Regions from separate parts of the Pantoea brenneri genome, predicted to be linked through region 4. Evidence: predicted binding sites of a transcription regulator. Region 4 holds the regulator's gene; each other region holds the start of a gene.

Region 1 (7,300 bases), 1.2 Mb from region 4:
GCCGACGTCAGTGATTCACTGCCCGATATGGGGACCACAGCGGGCTCAACGCTGTCGATTAATCAGGAATTACAGATGGGCGACTTCTACGTTCGCCAGTTGCGCGCCAGTGCTCCCCTGATCAATGACCCGTTGCTTAACCAGTACATCAATCAGCTCGGCCAGCGGCTGGTGTCACACGCCGATTCGGTTAAGACGCCGTTCCACTTCTTTCTGATTCAGAACGATGAACTCAACGCCTTTGCCTTCTTTGGCGGCAATGTGGTGCTGCACTCGGCGCTGTTCCGGTTCACCGAAAATGAAAGCCAGCTGGCCTCGGTAATGGCGCATGAAATTTCGCACGTGACGCAGCGCCATCTGGCACGCGCCATGGAAGATCAAAAGCGCAATGCCCCGCTCACCTGGGTCGGCGCGCTGGGCTCAATTCTGCTGGCGATGGCCAATCCGCAGGCCGGTATGGCGGCGCTGACCGGTACGCTGGCGGGAACCCAGCAAGGCATTATCAGCTTCACCCAGGGTAACGAGCAGGAGGCGGATCGCATCGGGATTCAGGTGCTGCAACGTGCCGGTTTCGATCCCCAGGCGATGCCAAATTTTTTACAGAAGCTGGCCGATCAGAGCCGCTTCTCGTCTAAGCCACCAGAAATTCTGCTGACGCACCCGCTGCCTGACAGCCGTCTGGCAGATGCGCGCAACCGCGCCAACCAGATGCGACCGGTGGTGGTGCAGTCCAGTCAGGATTTCTATCTGGCGAAGGTGCGTGCGCTGGGGATGTACGCCACCGGCCGCAATCAGCTGACCGATGAACTGTTGAACCAGTACGCCAGCGGTAACACCCGCGAACAGCTGGCGTCGCAGTACGGTAAGGCAGTGCAGTTTTTACAGGCGAAAAGCTATGCCGATGCGAAGCGGATCATCACTCCGCTGCTGGCGAAGCAGCCGGATAACGTCTGGTTCCTCGATATCATGTCGGATATCGACATCGGACTGAACCAGCCGCAACAGGCGATCGCCCTGCTTACCGGCGCGACCGGCGCGAAGAACAGCCCGGTAGTGCAGCTCAACCTGGCAAACGCCTACGTTGAAGCGAAACAGCCGGCCAACGCCAGCCGCATTCTGAATCGCTACACCTGGACCAACAAAGATGATCCTAACGGCTGGGACTTACTGGCACAGGCATCAGCACAGCAGGGACTGAACGATGAAGAGCTGTCGGCGCGCGCTGAAAGCCTGGCGCTCAACGGCCAGCTTGACCAGGCGATCACTACCCTTAGCAGCGCCAGCGCCCAGGTGCCGCTCGGCAGCCTGAAGCAGGCGCGTTACGATGCCCGTATCGATCAGCTGCGGCAGTTGCAGCAGCGTTTTAAACAATATCAGAAAGGCTAACCGGCCCGTTATCAGAGGAGATCGCCTGAAATGGTGACGATTTATCACAATCCGCGCTGTAGCAAGAGTCGCGAAACGCTGGCGCTGTTACAGGAACGCGGCATTGAACCCGAGGTGGTGCTCTATCTGCAAACCCCACCAACCCGCGACACGCTGCAAATCCTGCTGCAAAAGCTGGGGATGCAGAGTATACGCCAGCTGATGCGGACCAAAGAGCCGCTTTATCATGAGCTGGGGCTGGCGGAGGAAACGAAGAGTGAGGCTGAACTGATCGCCGCGTTGGTTGACCATCCCAGCCTGATTGAGCGACCGATTGTGATTAATGGCGACCAGGCGCGTATCGGCCGCCCACCGGAGGCGGTACTCGGGATTATTTAAAGGCCGAGCGTCTCTTTAACAAAGGGGATGGTCAGTTTGCGCTGGGCACTGATCGATGCACGATCGAGGCGATCCAGCGTATCAAACAGCGTGCGCATTTCGCGATCGAGTCGCTTCAGCAGGAAGCGGCCAACGTCTTCCGGCAGCTCAAAGCCGCGCAATCCGGCACGCAGCTGCAACGCCTGTAGCTTATCTTCATCAGAGAGCGGCTGCAGACGGTAGATCTGGCCCCAGTCGAGACGCGAAGCCAGATCGGGCAACTGCAGATTAAGCTGACGTGGCGGACGATCGCCGGTGATAAACAGGCGGGTATTGCCGGTTTCCAGAATGCGGTTGTAGAGATCGAAGATCGCCATTTCCCACTCCGGCTCGCCGGCAATGCACTCGATATTATCGATGCATACCAGTGACAGTTGCTCCATCCCTTCCAGCACTTCCGGCACAAACCAGGTGCGCTTATCCAGCGGCACATAGCCGACCGCCGCACCGCGCGCTGACATTTCTGCGCAGGCTGCGTGCAGCAAATGGCTCCGGCCTCCGCCTTCGCGCGACCAGAAGTAGAGATAGCTGCCATGTTGTTGGTTGAGAGCACCTTTCAGCGCGGCAATCAGCGACGGGTTCTCCCCCGGCCAGAAGCTGGCGAAGGTTTCGTCGTCAGGCAAATAGAGTGGCAATGACAATTGTGCCGGCGTGTTCAGAAGCACCTCAGCAAGAGAACAAGCAAAAAACCGGGGAAGTCTACCACAGTTTTCAGAAAGAGATGAATGGAGCGTCCCTGCCCCGTTCTCAGGAAGCGGCTAACGATCAGCTATCCTGGCGTTCGTCAGCTTCCAGCACTACCTCTTCCGGGCGCAGCAGTGAAATCACGCGGAAGATCAGCGCTAATCCCACGCCAACGAGAGTGGCCAGCGCCATGCCTTTCAGTTCCGCCGCGCCGATATGCACCTTCGCGCCGCTGACGCCGATGATCAGGATTACCGAGGTCAGGATCAGATTCTGCGCTTTGTTGTAATCCACTTTGGATTCGATCAGCACCCGGATACCGGACGCGCCAATTACCCCGTACAGCAGCAGCGAGACGCCGCCCATCACCGGCACCGGGATCGCCTGAATCGCCGCCGCCAGTTTACCGACGCAGGACAGCAGAATGGCGAGGATCGCCGCGCCGCCAATTACCCAGGTGCTGTAGACGCGGGTAATCGCCATCACGCCGATATTCTCACCGTAGGTGGTGTTGGGGGTCGAGCCAAAGAAACCAGAAATCACCGTTGATAAGCCATTGGCGAACATCGAGCGGTGCAGGCCAGGGTCGCGGATCAGATCTTTCTTCACGATATTGGCCGTGACCACCAGATGGCCGATGTGTTCGGCAATCACCACCAGCGCCGCCGGCAGAATAGTCAGCATTGCCACCCACTCGAAGCGTGGCGTATAGAAGGTTGGCAGCGCGAACCACGGCGCGTTCTCTACCCCGCTCCAGTCGACGATGCCCATAAACCACGAGAGCGTATAGCCGACCAGCACCCCGATCAGAATCGGGATGATCGCCAGAAAGCCGCGAAACAGCACCGAACCAAACACCGTCACCGCCAGCGTCACCAGCGAGATAATCACCGTGGTGCTGTCGGGCGAACTGCCCTCAGCCGGCAGCAGACCGGCCATATTCGCCGCCACGCCAGCCAGTTCCAGGCCGATGACTGCGACAATCGCGCCCATCGCCGCCGGCGGGAACATCACATCCAGCCAGCCGGTACCGGCCCGTTTCACAATCAGCGCCACAATACAGAACAGCACGCCGCATAGAATAAATCCGCCGAGCGCCACCTCGTAGCCCAGTGGCAACAGCAGCAGCACCGGCGAGATAAAAGCAAAGCTTGAGCCAAGATAGGCAGGAATTTTACCCTTACAGATAAACAGATAAATCAGCGTGCCGACACCGTTGAATAACAGTACGGTAGCCGGGTTGATGTGGAACAGAATCGGCACCAGCACCGTGGCGCCAAACATGGCGAACAGATGTTGCAGGCTGAGTGGAATGGTTTGCAGTAACGGCGGTCGTTCACTGACGCCAATGGCGCGACGAGTCATCATTTATCCCCTTGCGTTAGTTTTCCCCGTTGGTGACACCCGCGCCGACGCAGCGTCACGCAGAGTGCGGGAAGCTGATGCCAGACGGCGGGTGTTATCCGATTGGGGATGATGCTTTTTTTGCCAAAAAAAAGCCGACTCTCCGGCCGGCTATGCGATTTATTTGGTTCCGAAAATCTTATCCCCGGCGTCACCGAGCCCAGGAATGATGTAACCTTTGTCGTTCAGTCCCTGATCGACCGACGCGGTATAGAGCTCTACGTCAGGATGCGCTTTTTCCAGAGCGGCAATCCCTTCTGGCGCGGCCACCAGCACCAGCACTTTAATGCTGCTGCAACCGGCTTTTTTCAGCAGGTCGATGGTGGCGATCATTGAACCACCGGTCGCCAGCATCGGGTCTACCACCAGCGCCAGGCGCTCTTCAATGTTCGAGACCAGCTTCTGGAAATAGGGAACAGGTTCCAGGGTTTCTTCATCACGGTAGACGCCCACCACGCTGATGCGTGCGCTGGGAACATGCTCCAGCACGCCTTCCATCATGCCGAGACCGGCACGCAGAATCGGGACCACCGTAATTTTTTTACCTTTGATTTGATCGATCTGCACCGGGCCGTTCCAGCCCTCAATAGTCACTTTTTCGGTTTCCAGATCGGCGGTGGCTTCGTAGGTCAGCAGGCTGCCCACTTCTGATGCCAGCTCGCGGAAACGCTTGGTACTGATATCATGCTCACGCATCAAGCCCAGTTTATGTTTGACCAGCGGGTGTCTGACTTCCACGATCTTCATTGGTGTTCTCCCGGAATGAGTTGAGCTAAAAAAAAATCGCGGGATTATACCGCCTTTTCGCCTTCGCGCCACTTATCCTTGCGCAAGGCGGCAGCATTTACCGGGACAAAATAAGGATTGATGAAAATCGCCTGGTGCGCAATCCCGGACTCGCAAACGTTTGCCTGCGCTGGTAGAATTACCGCGCTTTATTTAAACCACCAACCGCAACTCGCGTGGGGACCTCGCAGTGACCGACAAGACCTCTCTCAGTTACAAAGACGCCGGTGTTGATATTGATGCTGGTAACGCCCTGGTTGACCGTATTAAAGGCGTAGTGAAAAAGACGCGTCGCCCGGAAGTAATGGGTGGACTGGGCGGCTTCGGTGCGCTTTGCGCGCTGCCGCAAAAATACCGTGAACCGGTGCTGGTCTCCGGCACCGATGGCGTCGGCACCAAGCTGCGTCTGGCGATGGACCTTAAGCGCCACGATGCGATTGGCATTGACCTGGTCGCGATGTGCGTCAACGACCTGGTGGTTCAGGGTGCAGAGCCGCTGTTCTTCCTCGACTATTACGCCACCGGCAAACTGGACGTTGATACCGCTTCTGCGGTGATCACCGGCATCGCCGAAGGCTGTCTGCAGTCAGGTTGTGCGCTGGTTGGCGGCGAAACCGCTGAAATGCCGGGCATGTACCACGGTGAAGATTACGACGTAGCCGGTTTCTGTGTCGGCGTGGTTGAAAAATCAGAAATCATCGACGGCAGTAAAGTGCAGGACGGCGACGTGCTGATCGCGCTCGGTTCAAGCGGTCCTCACTCTAACGGCTACTCGCTGGTGCGTAAGATTCTGGAAGTCAGCAATACCGATCCGCTGGTTGAACAGCTGGAAGGCAAACCGCTGGCTGACCACCTGCTGGAACCAACCCGCATCTACGTAAAAAATATCCTCAGCCTGATTGAGCAGGTCGATGTGCATGCGATTGCGCACCTGACCGGCGGCGGCTTCTGGGAAAACATTCCGCGCGTCCTGCCCGACAACACCCAGGCGGTGATTGACGAGAAGAGCTGGCAGTGGCCTGCGGTATTCAGCTGGATGCAGCAGGCGGGCAACGTCAGCCGCTTTGAGATGTACCGCACCTTTAACTGCGGCGTCGGGATGATCATTGCCCTGAGCCCGGATGAGGCGGATAAAGCCGTCGCGCTGATGCAGGCTGCCGGTGAAAAAGCGTGGAAGCTGGGCGTGATCAAGGCCTCCGATGCGGAAGAGCGTGTGGTCATCAACGGATGAAAAAGCTGGTTGTACTGATTTCCGGCAACGGAACCAACCTTCAGTCCATCCTTGACGCCTGCGCCAGCGGGCGGATTAACGGCAGCGTCGCTGCCGTTATCAGCAACCGTGCTGCGGCCTATGGCCTGACCCGGGCGCAGGAAGCGGGCATTCCCGCCAAAGCGCTGGCCGCCAGCGACTTCGCTGACCGTGACGCCTTCGACCGTCAGCTGATCGCTGAAATCGAGGCCTGGTCACCGGATCTGGTGGTACTGGCAGGCTATATGCGGATTCTCAGCAGTGCGTTTGTCGCCCATTTCCATGACCGCCTGCTGAATATTCACCCTTCTCTGCTGCCGAAATACCCCGGCCTGCATACACACCGTCAGGCACTGGAGAACGGCGATAGCGAACACGGGACCTCAGTGCATTTTGTCACCGATGAACTGGATGGCGGCCCGGTGATCCTGCAGGCCAAAGTGCCGGTATTCCCGGATGACAGTGAGGCGGAGATTACTGAGCGGGTGCAGCATCAGGAACATGCGATCTATCCGCTGGTGATTAGCTGGTTTATCGACGGACGGCTCAGGATGCGTGACGGGAAAGCCTGGCTGGACGGTGAACCCTTGCCGCCGCAGGGCTATGCAAACGACTGACGTGGAAGGAGAAGCCATCATTTCTTCTGAAGTGATGGCAGAGTAAAGGCTCAGAGAGCCTGTGCCCTCCGTAAAGACGCAAAAAACGCCATCCCTGGCCGCTCAGCGCGGGCGATTACGCACCTCATCCCTGAGGTGCGCCCGTAGCCGGGCCAACGCTTTGCGTTGTTCAAAAACGCTCCCGACGTTTTTGTCGATGGCCCGCGATGCTTTACTCCGGGCATCGGCTCCCATCGCTTTAAGTTTATCAGTCGTCTGACCAAACCCCGCTCTTATCCCTTTCCTTAACCGTAGCGGCCGGTAATGTAATCTTCGGTGCGTCGTTGTTTCGGCGCAGTAAAGATGCGATCGGTATCGTCAAACTCCACCAGCGCGCCCTGATGCATAAAAGCGGTATAGTCCGATACGCGTGACGCCTGCTGCATATTGTGGGTGACCAGCACCAGCGTAAAGTGCTGCTTCAGCGTGGTCATCAGCTCTTCAATCACCAGGGTAGAGATGGGGTCCAGCGCCGAGGTCGGTTCATCCAGCAGCAGAACCTCCGGTTCGATAGCAATCGCCCGCGCAATCACCAGCCGCTGCTGCTGTCCGGTCGAGAGCGTCAGCGCATTCTGCCCCAGTTGATCCTTCACCTCACTCCATAACGCCGCCGCCCGCAGCGCACGTTCGCAGGCTTCGTTCAGCACCCGCCGATCGCGCACGCCCTGTAATCGCAGGCCGTAAACCACGTTTTCATAGATCGACTTCGGAAACGGAT
Region 2 (7,300 bases), 1.2 Mb from region 4:
GGTCTGGCTTATTTCGATGCCACTAAACCGCTGCAGCAGCCAACTCAGCCAGGCTCGACGCCGGTTCCGGCCGTCACGCTGCCAGCCGGTGATAGCTGTCAGCGCCGCATTCTGATGAACACCATCGATGCACGTCTGATCGCCATCAACGCTGACAACGGTGAGTTCTGTGAGAGCTTTGGTAATCACGGTATCGTTGACCTGAAAGCCGGTCTCGGCCAGGCGCCCGATCCGCAGTATCAGCTGACGTCGGCACCGACGCTGGCAGGCACCACCGTAGTGGTGGGCGGCCGCGTCGCTGACAACGTCCAGACCGATATGCCGGGTGGCGTATTGCGTGGTTTTGACGTCATCACCGGTCAGATGCGCTGGGCGTTTGACCCGGGTAATGTCGATCCGAATGCGGTGTTAATGCCGGGCAAAGAGTACGCCCGCAGTACGCCGAACTCGTGGGCACCGATGTCTTACGATCCGGCGATGAACACCGTATTTATCCCGATGGGCAGTTCATCTGTCGATCTGTGGGGTGCGAACCGTACCGAACTGGATCACAAATATGGCGCATCCGTGCTGGCGCTGGACGCTACCACCGGTAAAGAGAAGTGGGTTTATCAGACCGTACATAACGATCTGTGGGACTTCGACCTGCCGATGCAGCCAAGCCTGATCGATTTCCCGCTGAAGGATGGCACAACTAAACCTGCGGTGGTGATTGGCGGTAAAACCGGCATGATCTTCGTGCTCGATCGCATGACCGGCAAGCCACTGACCAAAGTCGAAGAGCTGCCGATGCCACAGGGACATATCCCGAACGAGCAGTACACCAAAACCCAGCCTCATTCGACCGGTATGCCACAGATTGGCAACCAGACGCTGAAAGAGTCTGACATGTGGGGTGCTACGCCGTTTGATCAGCTGGCCTGCCGTATTGGCTTCAAATCGATGCGTTATGATGGCCTGTTCACCGTACCGGACACCGATAAGTCGCTGAGCTTCCCGGGTTCGCTGGGCGGAATGAACTGGGGTAGCATGTCGACCGATCCGAACAACCATCTGCTGTTCGTCAATGACATGCGTCTCGGCCTGTGGGTACAGATGATCCCGGCTGACACCAATAAGATTTCTCGTGGCAGCAACGGTGGTGAAGCGATCAACACCGGTATGGGCGCGGTGCCGCTGAAAGGCACACCGTATGCGGTGAACAAAAACCGCTTTATGTCGCCGCTGGGCATTCCTTGCCAGAAGCCACCGTTTGGTACGCTGTCGGCCATTGACATGAAAACCCAGAAAATCGTCTGGCAGGTGCCGGTCGGTACCGTGCAGGATACCGGACCTTTCGGCATCAAAATGCGCATGAAAATGCCGGTTGGTATGCCAACGCTGGGCGGTACGCTGGCAACTCAGGGTGGGCTGGTGTTCATCGCCGGTACCCAGGATTACTACCTGCGCGCCTTTGATGCTTCAACCGGTAAAGAAGTATGGAAAGCACGTCTGCCGGTTGGCAGCCAGGGCGGCCCGATGAGCTACGTTTCGCCGAAAACCGGCAAACAGTACATCCTCATCTCTGCCGGTGGTGCACGCCAGTCGCCGGATCGTGGTGATTACGTGATTGCTTACGCGCTGCCAGACAGCAAGTAAGTTCAGCTGTGAAAAGGGCCGACACTGTCGGCCCTTTTTTTGGCAGAGTGTTGCCCGGTTCGCTGTAAGGCCGCTTAGCTCAGGTAACACGGTCAGATCGGAAAGTCGCAAAACCGACATCCATGACTGCCCGGCGCGCGACGTCCATGGCGCGGGACGCTTTCCTCCTCTGACTGTGTTCCCTGCATCTTAAGCTCATGGGTTGCTGCCAGATTCACATCAGATTATTCAGCTGTCTCAGGGCCGACACTGTCGGCCCTTTTTTGCTTATTCACCATCACGCCACAGCGCCTGCAATTCTGGCGGCGCTACCTGTTCCGGAATCAACAGCACGATGGTGCCGACCTCGCGGTGGGTCGCATACTGAATCTGAATGCGAAAATAGCGTTGATCGCCACGTCCCACCTCAGGCGCTTTCTCTTCCGGCTCGCCCAGCGGCATAGCCTGCTCAAGCGCACGACAGACGCGCTGCTTTTCCGGCGGCGGCAGTTCACCCAGCGAAAAACGGCGTTCGGCGCGCAGGCCAGGCATAAAGGCGAGGCCTCCTTCACGCGCCACGATGATAGTGGCGTCATCGGTGAGTTCTGGCAGATCACTCATAGCACACCGACCTCTTTCCACGCCTGCTCAATTGCGCTGGCAACGGAACGGTTAAAGCGCTTTTCGCCATGCTGAAGGGTAAAGCGGGCAAAGGTTTTAAAATCGGCATCCTGCGGCAGTTCATCGTCGCACATTGTGTCATACCAGGCGTGACCCGCCAGCTCCCACGCATAGCCGCCCAGCGCTTTCGCCGCCAGATAGAAGGCGCGGTTAGGAATACCGGAGTTGAGGTGCACGCCGCCGTTATCTTCGCGGGTCTGAACGTAATGATCCATGTGCGCCGGCTGCGGATCTTTGCCCAGCATCGGGTCGTCATACGCGGTGCCGGGCGCAGACATCGACCGCAGCCCCTTGCCATTGATACCGCTGGCCAGCAGGCCTTCACCGATGATCCAGTCAGCCTGATCGGCACTCTGTTTTTTACTGAACTGTTTGACCAGCGAGCCAAATACATCGGAGAGTGACTCGTTCAGCGCACCCGCCTGCTCAAAGTAGATCAGACCGGCTTCATTCTCGGTCACGCCATGCGTCAGTTCGTGCGCCACCACGTCGATTGCGATGGTAAAACGATTAAAAATCTCGCCGTCACCATCACCAAATACCATTTGCTGACCGTTCCAGAAGGCGTTCTGGTATTTATCGCCGTAATGGACCGTTCCGAGCAGTTTCAGCCCCTGATTATCCAGCGAGTTGCGCTGGTAGGCCTGCCAGAAAAAGTCATAGGTGGTGCCGAGATAATCCCAGGCTTCACCGGCTGCGACATCACCGTTTTCGGGCTGGCCTTCCTGACGAATCAGCTTACCGGGCAGGGTTTGCTGGTTTTGCGCATCATAAATTTCGCGATCCACATGGCCGCCTGCTGCCGTTTTCGCCACGGCCGGCTTTTGCCAGTGTTCAGCCATCAGATGCTGTACATGGGTCAGGGTGCGGCGCGCCTGTTCCTGCTGGTGACCGGAGCCGTGCGCGATAATTTTGCGGAGGATATAGGGAGGAATAACGCTAAAGGCCATGTGAAACTCCTTGGCAACAGGGATGTGCCAAAAAGTATAGACCGGTCAGTAAAGATACACCTCGTTGATGCCATAACAAGCGATACGATAACCGGTGTACTGACGGTCTGACACCAGCAGGGCGATCAGGAAGCGGCTTTGCGGCGGCGCTTTTTCTCCGGCAACAGCTGGGTTACCTGACTCTCGACCCAGCCATCATCCAGGCGAGTGCGCAGCAGATCGCCGTTCTGCAGCTGCTGGGTCTTTTTCACAACCTGACCTGCAGTATCGGTAGTGACGCTGAAGCCGCGCGCCAGGGTCGCTAACGGACTGACGCCTTCCAGCTGCGCTACCAGTTGGCCGAACTGCTGTTTATCCGCGTTCAGCTGTTTCTGCATACTCTGCTGCAGACGATAGTGCCAGCTTTGCAGCTGCTTCTGCGCTTCAAACAGACGCTGCTGTGGCTGCTGCGCGGTCAGCCGATGCGTCAGGCGATCCTGTTGCCGGCTGGCGTGGCGCAAGCCGGTTTCCATCGCGTCAGTCAGCCGTTGCTGCAGGCGGAACAGGGCGGTCTGCTGGCGGGCGAGACGTAACTGAGGATGCTGCTGTTGCAGACGATGCTCCAGCCGGCTGTAGAGCCGCTGCTGGCGCGCCAGATAGTAGTCCATCGCCATCTCAAGCCGCTGTTGCTGCGACTGCAGCTGACGCAGCAGCTCAAGCTGATTACGGCTGACGATCTCGGCGGCGGCAGAAGGCGTTGGCGCGCGCAAATCTGCCACAAAATCGGCAATCGTGACGTCAGTTTCATGGCCGACAGCGCTGACGATCGGAATACGGCTGGCAAAAATCGCCCGCGCGACGCGTTCGTCGTTAAAGCTCCACAAATCTTCCAGTGAGCCGCCGCCACGGCCGACAATTAACACGTCGCACTCATTACGCTGGTTAGCGATCTCAATCGCCCGGACGATAGCGGCAGGCGCATCAACGCCCTGAACCGGAGTGGGATAGATCACTACCGGCAAGGAGGGATCGCGGCGATGCAGCACCCGCAGCACATCGTGCAGCGCCGCGCCGGTTGAAGAGGTGATCACACCGACCTGGCGCGCCGGATCGGGCAGCGGTTGCTTATGCTGTGGTTCGAACAAACCTTCGGTCGCCAGCCGCGCTTTCAGCAGTTCAAACTGCTGCTGCAGCAGACCTTCACCGGCCGGGTGCATACTTTCGATAATCAGCTGATAGTCGCCGCGCGGCTCATACAGCGTGATGTTGGCGCGAACCAGCACCTGCTGACCATGCTGCGGACGAAAGGTGACGCGACGGTTGCTGTTGCGGAACATGGCACAGCGCACCTGGGCGCCGTCATCCTTCAGGGTGAAGTACCAGTGACCGGAAGCGGGTTGGGTGAAGTTGGAGATCTCGGCGCTCAGCCAGACCAGGCCCATCTCTTTTTCCAGCAGCTGACGCACTGTGGTATTGAGACGGCTGACGGTAAAAATATTGGCGACGGGTGGCAGCGACATGTGACGAAGATCAAATTCCAAATCAGCAGGTTAATTCACCGATACTACAGGGCTGATAGCGCGGATCAAGAGTTTTTCTGAAATAATGCTGGAGGCAATCGGTTACGGCCTGTATAATGCCGCGGCAATATTTTATCTATTCTCATTCACCCGAGGTGGAGTATTGCCATGTTAAGAATCGCTAAAGAAGCACTCACTTTCGACGACGTTTTACTCGTTCCTGCACACTCCACCGTCCTGCCGAATACGGCCGATCTCAGCACTCAGCTGACCAAAAATATCCGTTTAAATATTCCGATGCTTTCCGCTGCAATGGACACCGTGACCGAAGCGGGTCTGGCGATTGCGCTGGCGCAGGAAGGCGGTCTTGGCTTCATTCACAAAAACATGTCAATTGAACGCCAGGCGGACGAAGTGCGCAAGGTGAAGAAACATGAAAGCGGCGTGGTGACTGAGCCACAAACCGTGCTGCCAACTACACCGCTGGCCGAAGTGAAAGCGCTGACCGAGCGTAACGGTTTTGCCGGTTACCCGGTAGTGAACCGCGACAACGAACTGGTCGGTATCATTACCGGTCGTGACGTTCGCTTTGTCACTGACCTCTCCCAGCCGGTATCCGCTGTGATGACCCCGAAAGATCGTCTGGTGACGGTGAAAGAGGGTGAAGCGCGCGACGTAGTGCTGCACAAAATGCACGAAAAGCGCGTTGAAAAAGCGCTGGTGGTGGATGACAGCTTCCATCTGCTTGGCATGATTACCGTAAAAGATTTCCAGAAAGCCGAACGTAAACCAAACGCCTGTAAAGATGCGCAGGGTCGTCTGCGTGTCGGTGCCGCCGTTGGTGCGGGCGCCGGTAACGAAGAGCGTATCGATGCGCTGGTTGCGGCCGGCGTTGACGTGCTGCTGATTGACTCCTCGCATGGCCATTCCGAAGGCGTGCTGTCACGTATTCGTGAAACCCGCGCCAAATATCCTGATCTTGAAATCGTCGGCGGCAACGTGGCGACCGGTGCTGGCGCACTGGCGCTGGTAGACGCCGGCGTTAGTGCAGTTAAAGTCGGTATCGGCCCGGGCTCCATCTGTACTACCCGTATCGTCACCGGCGTTGGCGTGCCACAGATTACCGCCGTTTCTGATGCGGTTGCTGCACTGGAAGGCACCGGTATTCCGGTAATCGCCGATGGTGGTATCCGCTTCTCTGGCGACATCGCCAAAGCAATTGCTGCGGGCGCATCCTGTGTGATGGTCGGTTCTATGCTGGCCGGTACCGAAGAATCCCCGGGCGAAATCGAACTCTATCAGGGGCGTTCGTTCAAATCCTATCGCGGCATGGGTTCACTGGGCGCGATGTCGAAAGGCTCATCTGACCGTTACTTCCAGACCGATAACGCCGCCGACAAACTGGTGCCGGAAGGCATTGAAGGCCGCGTTGCCTATAAAGGCCGCCTGAAAGAGATCGTACACCAGCAGATGGGCGGACTGCGCTCCTGTATGGGCCTGACCGGCTGCCCGACCATTGATGACCTGCGCACCAAAGCGGAATTTGTCCGCATCAGCGGTGCCGGCATCAACGAAAGCCATGTCCATGATGTGACCATTACCAAAGAGTCACCGAACTACCGCATGGGATCGTAATCCAGTAAGATTTCCCGCCCGGCTTCAGCCGGGCGCTTTTATTTATCAAGTCACCGTTCTGGAAACCCCTCAATGACGACGGAAAATATCCATAAGCATCGCATTCTGATTCTCGATTTCGGCTCTCAATATACTCAGCTGGTGGCACGTCGCGTGCGCGAACTGGGTGTCTACTGTGAACTCTGGGCATGGGACGTGACCGAAGAGCAGATTCGCCAGTTCAATCCGAGCGGCATCATCCTCTCCGGTGGGCCGGAAAGCACCACCGAGCTGAACAGCCCGCGTGCGCCTGAATATGTCTTCAGCGCCGGTGTGCCGGTGCTGGGCGTCTGCTACGGCATGCAGACCATGGCGATGCAGTTGGGCGGTAAAGTCTCCGGTTCCAGCGAGCGTGAGTTCGGTTATGCGCAGGTTGAAGTGACCACCCCAAGCGCGCTGGTACGCGGTATTGAAGACGCGCTCAGCGCCGCCGGTAAACCGCTGCTGGATGTCTGGATGAGCCACGGCGACAAAGTGACTGCCATTCCGGCTGACTTCGTCACCGTTGCCAGCACCGAAACCTGTCCGTTCGCCATCATGGCCAACGAAGAGAAGCGTTTCTACGGCGTGCAGTTCCACCCGGAAGTGACCCACACCCGTCAGGGGCTGCGGATGCTTGAGCGTTTCATTATCGATATCTGTGAATGTGAAGCGCTGTGGACCCCGGCTAAGATCATTGAAGATGCGGTTGAGCGCCTGCGTGAGCAGGTCGGCAATGACAAGGTAATCCTTGGCCTGTCAGGCGGCGTTGACTCCTCTGTGACCGCGATGCTGCTGCACCGCGCCATCGGCGATCGTCTGACCTGCGTATTCGTGGATAACGGTCTGCTGCGCCTGAACGAAGCGCAACAGGTGATGGATATGTTTGGCGACCACTTT
Region 3 (7,300 bases), 1.0 Mb from region 4:
GAAAAAGGCATTCAGCAGTTCGGTGCCTTTAACAATTTCCAGTGTGTACATACCGGAGTAGAACACCAGCAGCTGCACATAGAGCGGTGTACCGCGAAACACATAGGTAAACAGCCAGACCGGAAAACTGATAAACCGGTTCGGTGAAACCCGCGCAATCGCCAGCAGGATCGCCAGCGATCCACCAATCACCACCGACAGGATCAACAGCCACAGCGTAATGGCGACGCCGGTAAAGCGGTAACCATCGGTCCAGAGCAGCGATTTCCAGTATTCCTGAATAATATCAATCATAGCTCGCCCTCTTCACGCCAACCGTATAGCGCCGGTTAAGCCACCACAGCACGCCATTCGACAGCGTGGTAAACACCAGATAGATCACGCCCGCCACAATCGCAAAGTAGAACGGTTGCCAGGTACTTTTACCGGCCAGCTGCGTGGCTTTCACCACATCTTCCAGCCCCAGCAGTGATACCAGCGCGGTGGCCTTGAGGATCACCTGCCAGTTGTTGCCGATACCTGGCAACGCATAGCGCATCATCGCCGGGAACAGAATGCGGCGGAACACCTGTGAACCGGTAAAACCGAACGCGGTGGCCGCTTCGATCTGCCCTTTTGGCACCGCCATAAAGGCACCACGGAAGGTTTCTGTGAAGTAGGCGCCATAGATAAAGCCGAGCGTAATGATACCCGCGACCATCGGGTCGATATCAAACTGGGCCATCCCCAGCGCGTCGGTAATCTGGTTAAGCACGATCTGCAGACCGTAGAAGATCAGCAGCATAAGAACGAGGTCCGGCACACCGCGAATCAGGGTGGTGTAGCCTTCAAAGATCATCGCCAGCAGCCGGTTACGTGACAGTTTGGCACCCGCGCCAATCAGCCCGAGCAGCACTGCCAGAACCACCGAGGTCAGCGCCAGCTCCAGTGTCACCAGCGTGCCCCGAAGAATTACATCAGAATAGCCATACAGCATCGAGAGGGTCCTGTCGTGGGGTGGAAACGGAACGCTGCCCGCCAGCAATCGACGGGCAGTTTTGCTCTGCTCAGCCATTCCGGACAGCAGCAGACCGTGCATTGCCGGTAAAGTAAACGCCGCTAGCTGGCGCTCTCTTTTCCCGCATCCGATCCGGCCTGCTAAGGTCCGTCATATTATGGGCAGAGCGACAGGATGGTTAGTCGCCGTACACATTAAAGTCGAAGTACTTCTTCGCAATCTTGTCGTAGGTGCCATCTTTACGCATTTCAGCAAAGGCTTTGTCGATGGCCGCTTTCAGCTCGCTGTCATCTTTACGCAGCCCCATACCGGTGCCGACGCCGAAGATTTTGTCATCTTTCACTGCCGGACCGGCGAAGGCGTAGTTTTTCCCGACCGGCTGCTTCAGGAACCCTTCGCTCGCCTGCACTTCGTCCTGGAACGCCGCATCAATACGTCCGGCATTCAGATCCTGATAGACCAGATCCTGGTTCGCGTACGGTGTCACGCTCACGCCTTTTGGCCGCCAGTACTGGTTGGCGTAAGTTTCCTGGGTGGTGCCCTGCAACAGACCGATGTTTTTGCCTTTCAGCGACTCAATCGTCGGTTCGATTTTAGACCCTTTCGGTGCCACTAAGCGCGCGTTGGCGGCGTAAAGTTTTTCCGAGAAGGCGATTTCTTCCTGACGTTTTGCTGTGATCGAGAGAGAAGAGATGATGGCGTCAATTTTCTTCGCTTTCAGCGAGGGGATCAGGGCGTCAAAGTCGCTCTCAACGTAAGTACACTGGGTATGAATGCGTTTGCAGATTTCGTTAGCGAGGTCGATATCAAAGCCCACTAACTGCCCTTGCGCGTTTTTTGACTCAAACGGTGGGTAGGTTGGATCTGTGCCGATACGGATTGAACCTGGTACCGCCGCAAATACGCTGGCAGCACTGGATAAACCCAGCATCAGGGAAAGAGCCAGAACACGCTTTTTCATAGATTACCCTCAAGTGAAGTGCTTTTTGTTATGTGGTACGTGATGTGTTTGCGCAAAGTAAGTTGCATGTTTCATGCCAGTTCTGCAAGTTATTCGCGCACTTAGCGTGACGTCCGACAGCCGAAAACGCTGAGCTTGTGAGGGGAATATAACAGTGAAGTAAAAGAGAAAAAGCGATGATGTTAACTTTTGGTGCATCAAATGCACGAAGAGTGATCCGAGGCGCGCTTATGCACTAAATAAGTGCGCCAGCGGAACTTTATGCACCTTGCCAGCGCGCGAACAAATCTTCTGGCAATTCGATATCAAACTGATCGATGACCCGATTGACCGTTTGATCAACCAGTTGCCCGATGTTTTCAGGGCGATGATAGAACGCCGGTACTGGCGGCATAATGATGGCGCCCAACTCGGCGGCGGTGGTCATCATGCGCAGGTGGCCAACGTGCAGCGGCGTTTCACGCACGCACAGCACCAGCTTGCGCTGCTCTTTTAATACCACGTCAGCCGCGCGGGTCAGCAGTGAATCACTGTAACTGTGGACGATGCCGGACAGGGTTTTCATTGAGCACGGCAAAATCGCCATCCCGAGGGTTTTAAACGATCCTGACGAAATGCTTGCCGCAATATCGCGCACGTCGTGCACCACATCGGCCAGCGCCTGCACGTCACGTAGTGAGTAATCGCTCTCCAGCCCTAACGTCTGGCGCGCCGCCTGGCTCATCACCAGATGCGTTTCCACCTCATCGACCTGCTGCAAAACCTGCAGCATGCGCACGCCATAAATCACCCCGCTGGCGCCTGAGATGCCAATGATGAGTCGTTTCATATTCCAACCTTGCTCTACCCGGATGCATCATCATAACGCGGCCTGGGGATTTCTGAAAACAAACAGGGCGGGATTGCTCCCGCCCTGCTTTATCTGCCCTAACGCTGGCGCTTAGCCTTCGTTGTGCAGCTCGAGGTTTTCCACCTCATTCTGACGCGCAACCGCTTTTGCATCGTCATTACGCAGCGACTGGAGGTATTCCAGATAGCGCTGGTCAACATCCTTCGTGACATAAATTCCGTTAAACACCGAGCATTCAAACTGGGTAATGTCCGGGTTCTCTTCGCGAACCGCTTCGATCAGGTCATCCAGGTCCTGGAAAATCAGCGCATCCGCTTTGATCAGCTGGCGGATCTCTTCGACTTCACGACCGTGGGCAATCAGCTCGGTGGCGCTTGGCATATCAATGCCATATACGTTCGGGAAACGAATCTCCGGAGCCGCTGACGCCAGATAAACCCGCTTCGCACCGGCTTCACGCGCCATCTCAATGATCTGCTCTGAGGTGGTGCCGCGTACGATGGAGTCATCCACCAGCAACACGTTTTTATCGCGGAACTCGGCGCGGTTAGCGTTCAGCTTACGGCGAACCGCGCTGCGACGTAACTGCTGGCCCGGCATGATAAAGGTGCGGCCGACGTAACGGTTTTTCACAAAGCCCTGGCGATACGGCTTATCGAGAATGCGCGCAATTTCCAGTGCGATATCGGTTGAGGTTTCCGGAATCGGGATCACTACATCGATATCCAGATCTTCCCACTCGCGGGCAATTTTCTCGCCCAGCTTGGTGCCCATGCGCACGCGGGCGCTGTAGACCGAAATCTTATCGAGGAACGAGTCGGGACGTGCAAAGTAGACGTACTCGAACAGGCAGGGATTGCTTTTCGGGTTTTCGGCGCACTGGCGGGTAGAAAGCTGCCCCTGCTCAGTGACATAGACCGCTTCACCCGGTGCGACGTCACGGATGAATTCAAACCCTAACGTATCCAGCGCCACGCTCTCCGAGGCCACCATATATTCGGTACGGCCATCGGCGATCACGCGTTTGCCCAGCACCAGCGGACGGATACCGTTCGGGTCGCGGAACGCTACCATGCCATGACCGATAATCATCGCCACCACCGCATAGGCTCCGCGCACCTGCTGATGCACCGCAGCGACGGCGGAAAAAATATTGTCGGCTTCCAGCGGATCGTTCTGGAAGCGATCCAGCTCCTGCGCGAAAATATTGAGCAGGATTTCAGAATCTGAGGTGGTATTCACATGACGGCGGCCCTTTTCGAACAGGTGCTTACGCAGTTCGTGGGCGTTGGTGAGATTTCCGTTGTGCGCCAGCGTAATACCGTACGGCGAGTTTACGTAGAATGGCTGCGCTTCAGAGGCACTTGAGCTGCCCGCGGTCGGATAACGCGCGTGACCAATGCCCATGTTGCCCTGCAAACGCTGCATGTGGCGTGCTTCGAAAACGTCGCTGACCAGGCCATTTGCCTTTCGCAGACGGAAGCACTTCAGCGCATCGATAGTACAAATGCCTGCGGCATCCTGCCCGCGGTGCTGGAGCACCGTTAACGCGTCATAGATCGACTGGTTTACCGGCATGAAACCGGTGATACCGACAATACCGCACATGTTGTCATTTCCTCATTAAGCCGCACTCCCGGTCGCATCACCGGGGTAAAAAACTCGACGTGCTTTTCAGGTAATCGAAAAACCACCTGATTATATAACTGAACTCGGGAATGAGTTGAGACTGTTGCCAGTCCGGACTTTTCGAAAAGCCGGTGAAAGTATCGAGGAAGAACAGCAGAGCGGCCACTATCAGCACACCACGCAACGCCCCGAAACAGACGCCCAACACCCGGTCGGTTCCCGACAGGCCGGTTTTTTCCACCAGCGAGCCGATCACGTAATTCACAATCGCACCGACAATCAGGGTGGCGACAAACAACACCCCAATGGCGATACCGTTACGAACCAGTTCGTCGTCAAAACCTGTAAACCAGACTGCAAGGTAGGCGTAGTAATGACTGGCGACAAAAAACGCGCATCCCCAGGTAACAAGAGATAAGGCTTCCCGGACAAACCCACGGATCAGGCTGACCAGAGCCGAAAAACCAACTACCGCAATAATGACGTAATCAATCCAGATCATGAACTCTTCCAGCGCCAGTGCCATTGCACCCCTGCATCCAGTTCGGGGCGCATTCTAACAGAAAAAGAAAACGTTTGCGTAGCGGTTTTCCTGTTCTGCATCCATAAAAAAGGCGATGAAAAAAACCTTCGTCGCCCGGTTGATTTCCCGACGGTCAGGCCGTTGAAAATCGTCATTTTTTACCCGTTTATCCGCTTTAACCCGCCGTGCTTTAGCCCAATTGGCGCTGCCTGTTACTGCTATTGGCAGCGCCAATTGATGAGTTTAGCGAGCGCTGTACGGCTTCACGACGCCGCCCAGCCCGGAGATGCTTTTCAGCTCGCCTACCGCACTTTGCATTTTGGCTTTTGAGGCGTCCGGTCCCACGTAAATGCGGGTGATCTGTCCCTGTACCGGCGTTGATGGCACGGTAAAGGCGCGATAGCCCGACAGTCGCAGCTGCGCGACAATCTCATTCACCTTGCTGGCGTTTTTCAGCGCACCCAGCTGTACCACATAAGCCTGACCGGCTGGTGCGCTCGGTTCGGCCGCCTTCGGCGTCTCGGCCTGCTTCGGCTGCTCCACGGTTTTCGGTGGCTCAACCGGTTTTGGCTTCGGCTGTTCGACCGGTTTAGGCTTCGGCTGCTCAACCGGCTTCGGTTTGGGCTGCTCGACCGGTTTCGGTTTCACCGGCGTCGGCTGATGCACCGGCGGTGGCGTCACAACGGCCGGCTCGCTCTCTTCGGTGGGTTTTGCGCGTCCCTGTTCAGCCGCTGCGGTGGTTTTTCCGCTGCTGCTGCTGACCGCATTACCTGCGCCTTCCGGCGGCTGGGCCGGCAGCGACTGGGTCACCGGCGGCACCATTTCGCTGTCCTGCTGATCGTCGGGTTTCGGCACCAGCGGAATGGCGGCGAACTCTTCTTTATAGTGCTTCTTCTGCCCATCCAGCAGCCCCGGCAATACAATCACGCCGACGGCCACCAGAATGACGGTGCCGACTAAACGGTTCTGAAACTTACTTGCCACGTCCTTTCTCCGTTTCAATCGATTCCATGACCTGTGCCACGGTGTGGAACGATCCACACACCAGCACAATGTCCTGCGGCTGCGCCTGCTGGCGCGCCTGCTGCCAGGCCTGCTCTACCGTGCTGAACGCCTCGCCCTGCGGCAGCCACTGCAGCAGCTGCTCCGCCGTCGCGCCGCGCGGGCCGTCGAGCGGTGCGCAGTACCAGGCATCCACCGCCGGTGACAACGCCGCCAGCGTACCGGCAATATCTTTGTCGTGCAGCATACCCACCACCGCGAGTACCCGGCCGGTTTTGGGCAGCGCGGCCAGCCGTGACGCCAGATAGTGCGCCGCATGCGGATTATGCGCCACGTCCAGAATCACCCGCGGCGATTCGCTGATGGTCTGAAAGCGGCCCGGCAGCATGGCTAACGGCAGCGTAGCGCGGATCTGCGCTTCACTGACCTGCAGTCCGGACGCGCGCAGCGCGACCAGCGCCGTCGCGGCATTCGGCAGCGGCACCTGCGGCAGCGGCAGATCGTTCAGCTCACCGTGCGCGTCACGCAGCGACCAGCTTTCCGGCTGCTGACGGTAACACCAGTCACGGTCGCGTTGCAGCAGCTGTGCGCCCTTCTCACTGGCTACTGCGGCAATGCTGTGCGGCATATCAGGCTCACCCACCACCGCCGGTTTGCCGGCACGGAAAACACCCGCTTTTTCGCGGCCAATGCTTTCCCGATCCGGACCGAGCCAGTCGATGTGATCGAGCGCAATGCTGGTGACCACCGCCACATCTGCATCCACGATATTGGTGGCGTCGAGCCGTCCGCCGAGGCCGACTTCGAGGATCACCACGTCCAGCTGCGCCTGTTGAAACAGCTTCAGCGCTGACAAGGTGCCAAACTCAAAATAGGTCAGTGAGATATCACCGCGTCCGGCTTCAATGTCGGCAAAGCTGGCACAGTGCTGCGCTTCGCTCAGCTCCTGCCCCTGAACCCGTACCCGTTCGGTATAGCGCACCAGATGCGGCGAGCTGTAAACGCCCACGCGATAGCCGGCCGCCATCAGCAGCGTTTCCAGGGTACGACAGGTGGTGCCTTTGCCGTTGGTGCCGGCGACGGTGAAGACGAAGGGAGCGGGTTTCAGCAGGTCAAGACGTTGCGCGACCTGGCGAATGCGATCCAGCCCCAGTTCGATGGCCTGAGTGTGCAGGTGCTCAAGATAATAAAGCCACGTGGCCAAAGGCGACGTGGCTTGAGGGAGGTGAAGATTGTCCATATGTCCCGTTTTGCTTATTTATACCCGACAGACTGGTGCTGAGGTATACGGTGCATTGGTGAAAGGCGCGACGGGCGCGCCTTTCTATCTCCTGTCAG
Region 4 (7,300 bases):
TTTTATTCCGCTTCTTTAAACTTCTCTGCGGTCTCTTTAATCAGCGACTGCAGTTCACCGCGCTGGAACATCTCGACGATGATGTCACATCCGCCGACCAGTTCGCCATCAATCCACAGCTGCGGGAAGGTTGGCCAGTTGGCATATTTCGGCAGCTCTGCACGAATGTCTGGGTTCTGCAGAATATCCACGTAAGCAAAACGCTCACCGCAGGCTGACAGCGCCTGTACCGCCTGCGCAGAGAAACCGCAGCTTGGCAGTTTCGGGGAACCTTTCATGTACAGCAGGATCGGGTTTTCTGCGATCTGGCGCTGAATTTTTTCTACAGTACTCATAATTGCCTTCCTTAATTCGTCACTTCGTGTTTGTTTATTGTAGCGACTTCGCACCAGGACTGAAAATGAGATTTTGGGGGTTGCCCGATTAAATCGCCATGTTTGTTAAGTCCTCTTTTCGGCCCTGTTAACTCCCGATTATTAACTACAAGTAACATATTAATAATTTGCAATAGTTTTGTAGATATAAGACGCTGAAAATGCTCATTTTCAGCGCAAACGGGCGAGGCCGAAAGATTAATAAAAAAAGGCGTTACGGTTTTCAGGTGAACTGGACTAGAATGGCTTCGGCGCTGATCCTGGATCAGATTTTTCCCAACTTTGTCGCGGTGCGTAGTGGCCCTGACAACTTAACTAAAACCGGACTATGCGTTTAATCATTACGCTTTTCATCCTTGCCTTTGCGCAACTGTTCTTCAACATCGCTTCTGCTTCCCCGCAGGCGCCGGTGAATGTCAGTTCGCATAAAGCAGAGAAAAAGAGTGCGCGCGAAGATGAGCGCCGCAAGCGTCGCCCGTTGAAAACGTCGGCGAAGAAAACACGCGTCAGCCCGGTCCAGAAGCTCAAACTCAAAAAACAGAAAAAAAGCGAACTCACCGCCAGTCATCTTCCCGCAAAGAAAAGCAAAACCCTGCTCAAAACCGCCAGTAAGAAACGCTACGGCCATCAGCGTCTGCTTAAAACGGCTGACGCCAGCAGCAATGACAGCGGTGACACCGGCACCATTAAAATGAGCAAGTCACATCGCCAGCGCTACCAGAAGGCGCGCGAGACGGCGATGACCAAGTTGATGGGCCAGCTGGGTAAACCCTATCAGTGGGGCGGCACCTCACCGCACACCGGTTTCGACTGCAGCGGTCTGGTGTGGTACGCCTATAAAGATCTGGTTAAATTTAAGATCCCGCGTACCGCCAATGAGATGTACCACCTGCGCGACGCCGCGCCGGTAAAACGTGAGTCGCTGGAGAAAGGCGATTTAGTCTTCTTCCGGATTAATGGTCGCGGCACCGCCGATCACGTTGGGGTTTATCTCGGCAACGGCAAATTTATTCAGTCGCCACGCACCGGCAAAGATATTCAGATCAGTGCGCTGGGTGAAGATTACTGGCAGCGCCACTACATCGGCGCGCGTCGGGTGATGACGCCGAAAACCATTCGTTAAGCGGATTCGCTACGCGAATAACCAGACAGAGAAAAGCCGGGCGATGCCCGGCTTTTTCATTAGTGCAGCACAGCTGTAAAGCTAAAGGCGACAATCATCAGCAGACAGCCGACGGTAGTCATCAGGGCCAGTTTCAAATCTGTACTCATTTACCGCTCCTTAGTCACACATTTTGTAGGGATAAGCCATTTTCCCATACGGGCCGGTAAAAATCTCGTTTTATCCGTCCAGCCTTGTTAGAATCCTGCCTTTGTTGCGCAACGCGCGCAGCCCCGGTTCCGTTTGCTCTCCTTTTCAGGCGCTCATTACCCGCCAGACGCCTGTTTACCGGCCAGAAAAGCTGCATAATTGCGGAGAAAACCCTGAGCAGACGCAAACGTTTAACATTATGCTTATCATTGCGTTAGATAAGCCCTGGAGTCCGATTTTAATGGCAACAATTAAAGATGTGGCAAAACGCGCCGGCGTCTCAACGACCACCGTTTCGCACGTCATCAACAAAACGCGTTTTGTCGCTGAAGAGACGCGCAACGCCGTCTGGCAGGCGATTCAGGAACTGCACTATTCGCCGAGCGCCGTAGCGCGCAGCCTGAAAGTGAATCACACCAAAACGCTGGGCCTGCTGGCAACCTCGAGCGAAGCGCCCTACTTTGCTGAAATTATTGAGGCGGTGGAGAATCACTGCTTCGACAAAGGTTACACCCTGATTCTGGGCAATGCGCATAACGACCTGCAAAAGCAGCGTGCCTATCTCAGCATGATGGCGCAGAAGCGCGTCGATGGTTTGCTGGTGATGTGCTCTGAGTATCCGGACGATCTGCTGAAGATGCTGGAAGAAAATCGTAATATCCCGATGGTGGTGATGGACTGGGGCGAGTCACGCGCCGACTTCACCGACACGGTGCTGGATAATGCGTTTCAGGGCGGCTATCTGGCCGGACGTTATCTGATTGAGCGCGGTCACCGTGAGATTGGCGCGATTCCCGGTCAGATGGAGCGCAACACCGGCGGTGGACGTCATGCTGGTTTCCTCAAGGCGCTGGAAGAAGCCGGCATTCAGCCGCGTGCCGAATGGATCGTGCAGGGCGACTTCGAACCGGAATCAGGCTATCAGGCGATGCAGCAGATCCTGTCGCAGAAACAGCGCCCGACCGCGGTGTTCTGTGGTGGTGATATCATGGCGATGGGCGCGATTTGCGCCGCCGATGAGATGGGTTTGCGGGTGCCGCAGGACATTTCGGTGATCGGATATGACAATGTGCGCAACGCGCGCTACTTCGCGCCTGCGCTGACTACCGTGCATCAGCCAAAAGCACAACTGGGTGAGAAAGCGCTGGAGATGCTGCTTGACCGCATCACCAGTAAACGAGAGGTTTCTCAGACCATCGAAGTGCATCCGACGCTGATTGAACGTCGTTCCGTGGCTGACGGTCCGTTCCGCGACTATCGCCGTTAATCTTCGCTTAACCACTCCTGATTAAGCGTTTGCGCATCACCCAGATAGCTGAGTAACCAGCCCGTCGCCGGTGATGCGCGATCTTCCGCCCAGCTTACGCAACAGGGGCTGTCCGGAAATGCAACCGGCAACGTCAGCTCCACCAGCGCTCCGCTGTCCAGTAATGGCCGCGCCAGATGCCCCGGCACCATCGCCACACACAATCCCGCCAGCACGCAATCCAGGCCGGTCTGCCATTCCGGCACCACCAGACGACGCTGATTGTCGAGCGTCCACGTCATCCGGCGTGGCAGCGCGCGTGAGGTATCTTCCAGCACCAGCGACGGCCAGCTGCGCAGGGTGTCGTCATCAATCTGACTCACGCCAGTCAGCGGATGGTGGTTCGCCACCACGCAGCGCCAGTTGAGCGTCCCCATGTCGCGAAAGGCAAAGCGTCCGCCGACCGGTATCGCCTGAGTGGCGCCGATGGCCACTTCAACCCGATCATCCGCCAGCGCATCCCAGACGCCGTTAAACACTTCATAACTGATGTGCAACTCCATGTCGGGGAAATGGCGGTAAAAATCTTTGACTAACTGCCGGGTGCGCTGCGGCTTGACGATGCAGTCGACCGCAATACTCAGCTGTCCACGCCAGCCGTTAGCCAGCTGCTGACACTGGCGGCGGGTGGCGAGCATTTTTTTGATAACGCTGCGCCCTTCACGGACAAAATGCTCGCCAGCGGGGGTTAATACCACCTCGCGATGCTGGCGCTCAAACAGCGGTACCGCCAGCCACGTTTCCAGCTGACGCACGGTATAGCTGATAGCAGACGGCACCCGATGCAGCTCCTGCGCCGCGGCGCTGAAGCTGCCACCGCGCGCCACCGCATCCACCACCTCTAATGCATATTCTGACCACATAATCTGCCTTCAAATTTTTTAACAGCAACCGGCAAATATTAGCGTTTCACAGCGGCAAACGCACCTTTTACACTCTGCCGCGTTCAACCTGCAAAATGAGAATCAGATGTCACCGTCAAAAGGATTTATGCCTTATCTCGCTCTGCTGAGCATGCTGGGCTTTTTAGCCACCGATATGTACCTGCCCGCCTTCGGCGCGATGCAGCAAACTTTTAACACCTCACCCGGCCTGATCAGCGCCAGTATGAGCCTGTTCCTGGCGGGCTTTGCCTGCGGTCAGCTGTTCTGGGGACCGCTGTCAGATCGCATCGGCCGCAAGCCGGTATTGCTGGCCGGTCTGGCGCTGTTTGCCGTCGGCTGCGCCGGTATGCTGTGGGTCAATAATATCTATCTGATGCTGGCGCTGCGCTTTATTCAGGCGATCGGCGTCTGTGCCGCAGCCGTTAGCTGGCAGGCGCTGGTTGTAGATCGTTATCCGGCGGCGCGCGCCAACAAGGTGTTCGCCACCATTATGCCACTGGTGGCACTCTCGCCAGCGCTGGCGCCGTTGCTGGGCGCCTGGCTGATCAGCCATTTTCACTGGCGGTCTATTTTTCTGGTGCTGACGCTGATTGCCGTGGCCTTGATCCTCACTACCCTGCGTCTGCCGGCCAGCCGTAAAGCCAAAGGTGAGCAAGGCGCACAGCCTGGCTTTTTCACTCTGCTGAAGTCGCGGGTCTACAGTGGCAACGTGCTGATCTACTCCGCCTGTTCCGCCAGCTTTTTTGCCTGGCTGACCGGCTCGCCGTTTATTCTGGCCGATCTGGGCCTGACGCCAGCCGACATCGGTCTGAGCTATCTGCCACAAACCTTTGCATTCCTGATTGGCGGTTTCGGCTGCCGCGCCCTGCTCAACCGTTTTGCTGGTGCACAGTTGCTGCCGTGGCTGCTGGCGATCTACAGCCTGAGCATTCTGGCGCTGTTTGCGGTTGCGCTTTCCGGCCACAGTACGCTGGTCAGCCTGCTGCTGCCGTTCTGCGGCATGGCGCTGGCCAATGGTGCCATCTACCCGATCGTGGTTTCCGCTGCGCTGATGCCTTTCCCTGACGCCACCGGTAAAGCGGCAGCATTGCAGAATACTCTGCAACTGGGATTATGCTTCGCCGCCAGCCTGGCCGTCTCGGCCGGACTGACGCAGCCGCTGCTGACCACTACCCTGATGATGGCGCTGACTATCCTGCTTGCCCTGCTCGGCTTCGTGATGCAGCGTATTGCAAACGCACAATCTGATGTTGCCACCCCCTCTACCGCCTGCCAGGATAATCACTGAAGCAATGATTTTTTAGTTAGCAAACTAACAATAAGTCATTGAATATTGACCCGCGTGAGAATATACTCATTCGGGTCAATAATTCTGCAACAAATCAACAACATAATAACGTTACACATTGATTGGCAACCGGGTTGCCGGGATGGCGTCTGCGCGCAGGTTAGGGTTATCGCGCCGGATCGTTTTGCACCGTTTTAATCCTCTGTATCACGCCAGATATCTGGTTTACGGAGTCATCCGTGACTTTTCTCAATTCCTGAAGAAATTGACTATTCTTTTTCAGGTTAAGATTGGACAGGTGGTGGAGAAGCTATGAGTTCATCGTATGTAGAAGAAGTGAGCCTCGAAGAAAACCATTGGTATCGCATCGTTCATGAACTGCTGGATAAAGCAGATATCGAAATTAATGGCTCACGTAGCTGGGATATTCAGGTTAAAAACCCTGACTTCTTTAAACGTGTTTTGCAGGAGGGATCGCTGGGTCTGGGCGAAAGTTATATGGACGGCTGGTGGGAATGCGATCGGCTGGATATATTCTTCCACCACGTGCTCAAACATAAACTGGACCAGCAACTTCCACATCATTTTAAAGATACGCTGCGTATTGCCGCGGCGCGCTTAACCAACCTCCAGTCGAAAAAACGCGCCTGGATTGTCGGTAAAGAGCATTATGATTTAGGAAACGATTTGTTTTCTCTGATGCTCGATCCTTATATGCAGTACTCCTGTGGCTACTGGAAGGAAGCCACCACGCTCGCCGCCGCGCAGGAAGCAAAGCTGGATATGATTTGCCGCAAATTAGCGCTGGAGCCGGGCATGTCGCTGCTGGATATTGGTTGCGGCTGGGGCGGACTGGCAGAATTTGCCGCACGTCATTATGGCGTTAAAGTGCATGGTGTCACCATTTCGGCTGAACAGCAGAAACTGGCGCAGCAGCGCTGTGAAGGATTAGACGTCACCATTCTATTACAGGACTATCGCGATCTGAATGAACAGTTTGACCGTATTGTATCGGTCGGAATGTTTGAACATGTCGGTCCTAAAAATTACGCCACCTATTTTGATGTCGTCGATCGTAATTTAAAGCCAGACGGTATTTTCCTGCTGCACACAATCGGTGCGATTAAAACCGATATGAATGTGGATCCGTGGATCGATAAATATATTTTCCCGAATGGCTGTCTGCCTTCGGTACGACATATTGCTGACGCCAGTGAGCCGCATTTCATTCTGGAAGACTGGCATAACTTTGGCGCAGATTACGACACGACCCTGATGGCATGGTATGAACGCTTTATTCAGGCCTGGCCGCAGCTGGCGGATAGCTACGGTGAACGCTTTAAGCGTATGTTCTCTTACTACCTTAATGCCTGTGCTGGCGCATTCCGCGCACGTGACATTCAGTTATGGCAGGTGGTCTTCAGTCGGGGCGTGGAAGGCGGATTACGCGTGGCGCGTTGAGGCAGTCGTGGACCGGATTTACCATTAAAAAAGGCGCTGATGCGCCTTCTTTTTTAGCTTTCTGTCGTCGGTTGCCCGGTCAGCATATTCATCGCCGCTGCCGCATCACGCTGCGCTAATACCCGCTCAACAGTGTCGACAATCGCCTGAGTATGCGGATCAATCTCGATATTAACCCGGTCGCCAAAGGTTTTGGCCCCCAGGGTAGTGCGCTCCAGCGTTTCCGGGATCAGATAGACGCAGAATTTGGTACGGGTTACATCCCCTACCGTCAGGCTTATCCCATCGATGCCGACGAAGCCTTTGTGCAGGATATATTTCATCTGGGTCGGATCCTGGATCTTAAACCACACTTCGCGGTTATTTTCCGACTGGATAATTTTGCAGATTTCAGCGGTGGTCATAATATGACCGGACATCAGGTGTCCACCTATTTCATCGCTGAATTTCGCGGCGCGTTCAATATTGACCACATCCCCCTGGCGTAAATCGCCCAGGTTGGTGACGCGCAGGGTCTCTTTTATTAAATCAAAGCTGACCCGATCGCCCTCAATAGCCGTCACGGTTAAGCAGCAGCCGTTGTGTGCCACCGATGCGCCCAGTGCCAGGCCCGGCAATAATTCTTCCGGCAACCTGACGGTGTGAGTACGGAACAGCTCTTTCTCTTCAATGGAC

What was found. The regulator PurR, encoded in region 4, represses purine synthesis genes. The targets are predictions, from matches to a motif close to CANGCAAACGTTTGCNTG.
Positions count from the first base shown of each region.
Region 1: purM (phosphoribosylformylglycinamidine cyclo-ligase) is a predicted target of PurR. The motif match lies at 4,788-4,805, and genes of this name have one in related genera.
Region 2: guaB (IMP dehydrogenase) is a predicted target of PurR. The motif match lies at 4,839-4,856, and genes of this name have one in related genera.
Region 3: cvpA (colicin V production protein) is a predicted target of PurR. The motif match lies at 5,003-5,020, and genes of this name have one in related genera.

Region 1 covers NZ_JBCGBG010000001.1:177,797-185,096, reverse strand. The annotation lists gene bepA (beta-barrel assembly-enhancing protease) at 1-1,386, shown strand, start outside; gene arsC (arsenate reductase (glutaredoxin)) at 1,417-1,764, shown strand; gene hda (DnaA inactivator Hda) at 1,761-2,462, opposite strand; gene uraA (uracil permease) at 2,569-3,852, opposite strand; gene upp (uracil phosphoribosyltransferase) at 4,012-4,638, opposite strand; gene purM (phosphoribosylformylglycinamidine cyclo-ligase) at 4,868-5,908, shown strand; gene purN (phosphoribosylglycinamide formyltransferase) at 5,905-6,543, shown strand; gene pstB (phosphate ABC transporter ATP-binding protein PstB) at 6,828-7,300, opposite strand, start outside.
Region 2 covers NZ_JBCGBG010000001.1:150,966-158,265, forward strand. The annotation lists gene AABB92_RS00710 (glucose/quinate/shikimate family membrane-bound PQQ-dependent dehydrogenase) at 1-1,638, shown strand, start outside; gene AABB92_RS00715 (protealysin inhibitor emfourin) at 1,906-2,238, opposite strand; gene AABB92_RS00720 (M4 family metallopeptidase) at 2,235-3,248, opposite strand; gene xseA (exodeoxyribonuclease VII large subunit) at 3,374-4,747, opposite strand; gene guaB (IMP dehydrogenase) at 4,916-6,382, shown strand; gene guaA (glutamine-hydrolyzing GMP synthase) at 6,455-7,300, shown strand, end outside.
Region 3 covers NZ_JBCGBG010000001.1:319,008-326,307, reverse strand. The annotation lists gene AABB92_RS01570 (ABC transporter permease) at 1-294, opposite strand, end outside; gene AABB92_RS01565 (histidine ABC transporter permease HisQ) at 287-976, opposite strand; gene argT (lysine/arginine/ornithine ABC transporter substrate-binding protein ArgT) at 1,176-1,958, opposite strand; gene AABB92_RS01555 (UbiX family flavin prenyltransferase) at 2,218-2,787, opposite strand; gene purF (amidophosphoribosyltransferase) at 2,899-4,416, opposite strand; gene cvpA (colicin V production protein) at 4,454-4,939, opposite strand; gene dedD (cell division protein DedD) at 5,204-5,944, opposite strand; gene folC (bifunctional tetrahydrofolate synthase/dihydrofolate synthase) at 5,934-7,202, opposite strand; gene accD (acetyl-CoA carboxylase, carboxyltransferase subunit beta) at 7,297-7,300, opposite strand, start outside.
Region 4 covers NZ_JBCGBG010000001.1:1,347,734-1,355,033, forward strand. The annotation lists gene AABB92_RS06280 (Grx4 family monothiol glutaredoxin) at 3-338, opposite strand; gene AABB92_RS06285 (C40 family peptidase) at 703-1,497, shown strand; gene cydH (cytochrome bd-I oxidase subunit CydH) at 1,557-1,646, opposite strand; gene purR (HTH-type transcriptional repressor PurR) at 1,928-2,953, shown strand; gene punR (DNA-binding transcriptional activator PunR) at 2,950-3,855, opposite strand; gene punC (purine nucleoside transporter PunC) at 3,962-5,164, shown strand; gene cfa (cyclopropane fatty acyl phospholipid synthase) at 5,477-6,625, shown strand; gene AABB92_RS06315 (riboflavin synthase) at 6,679-7,300, opposite strand, start outside.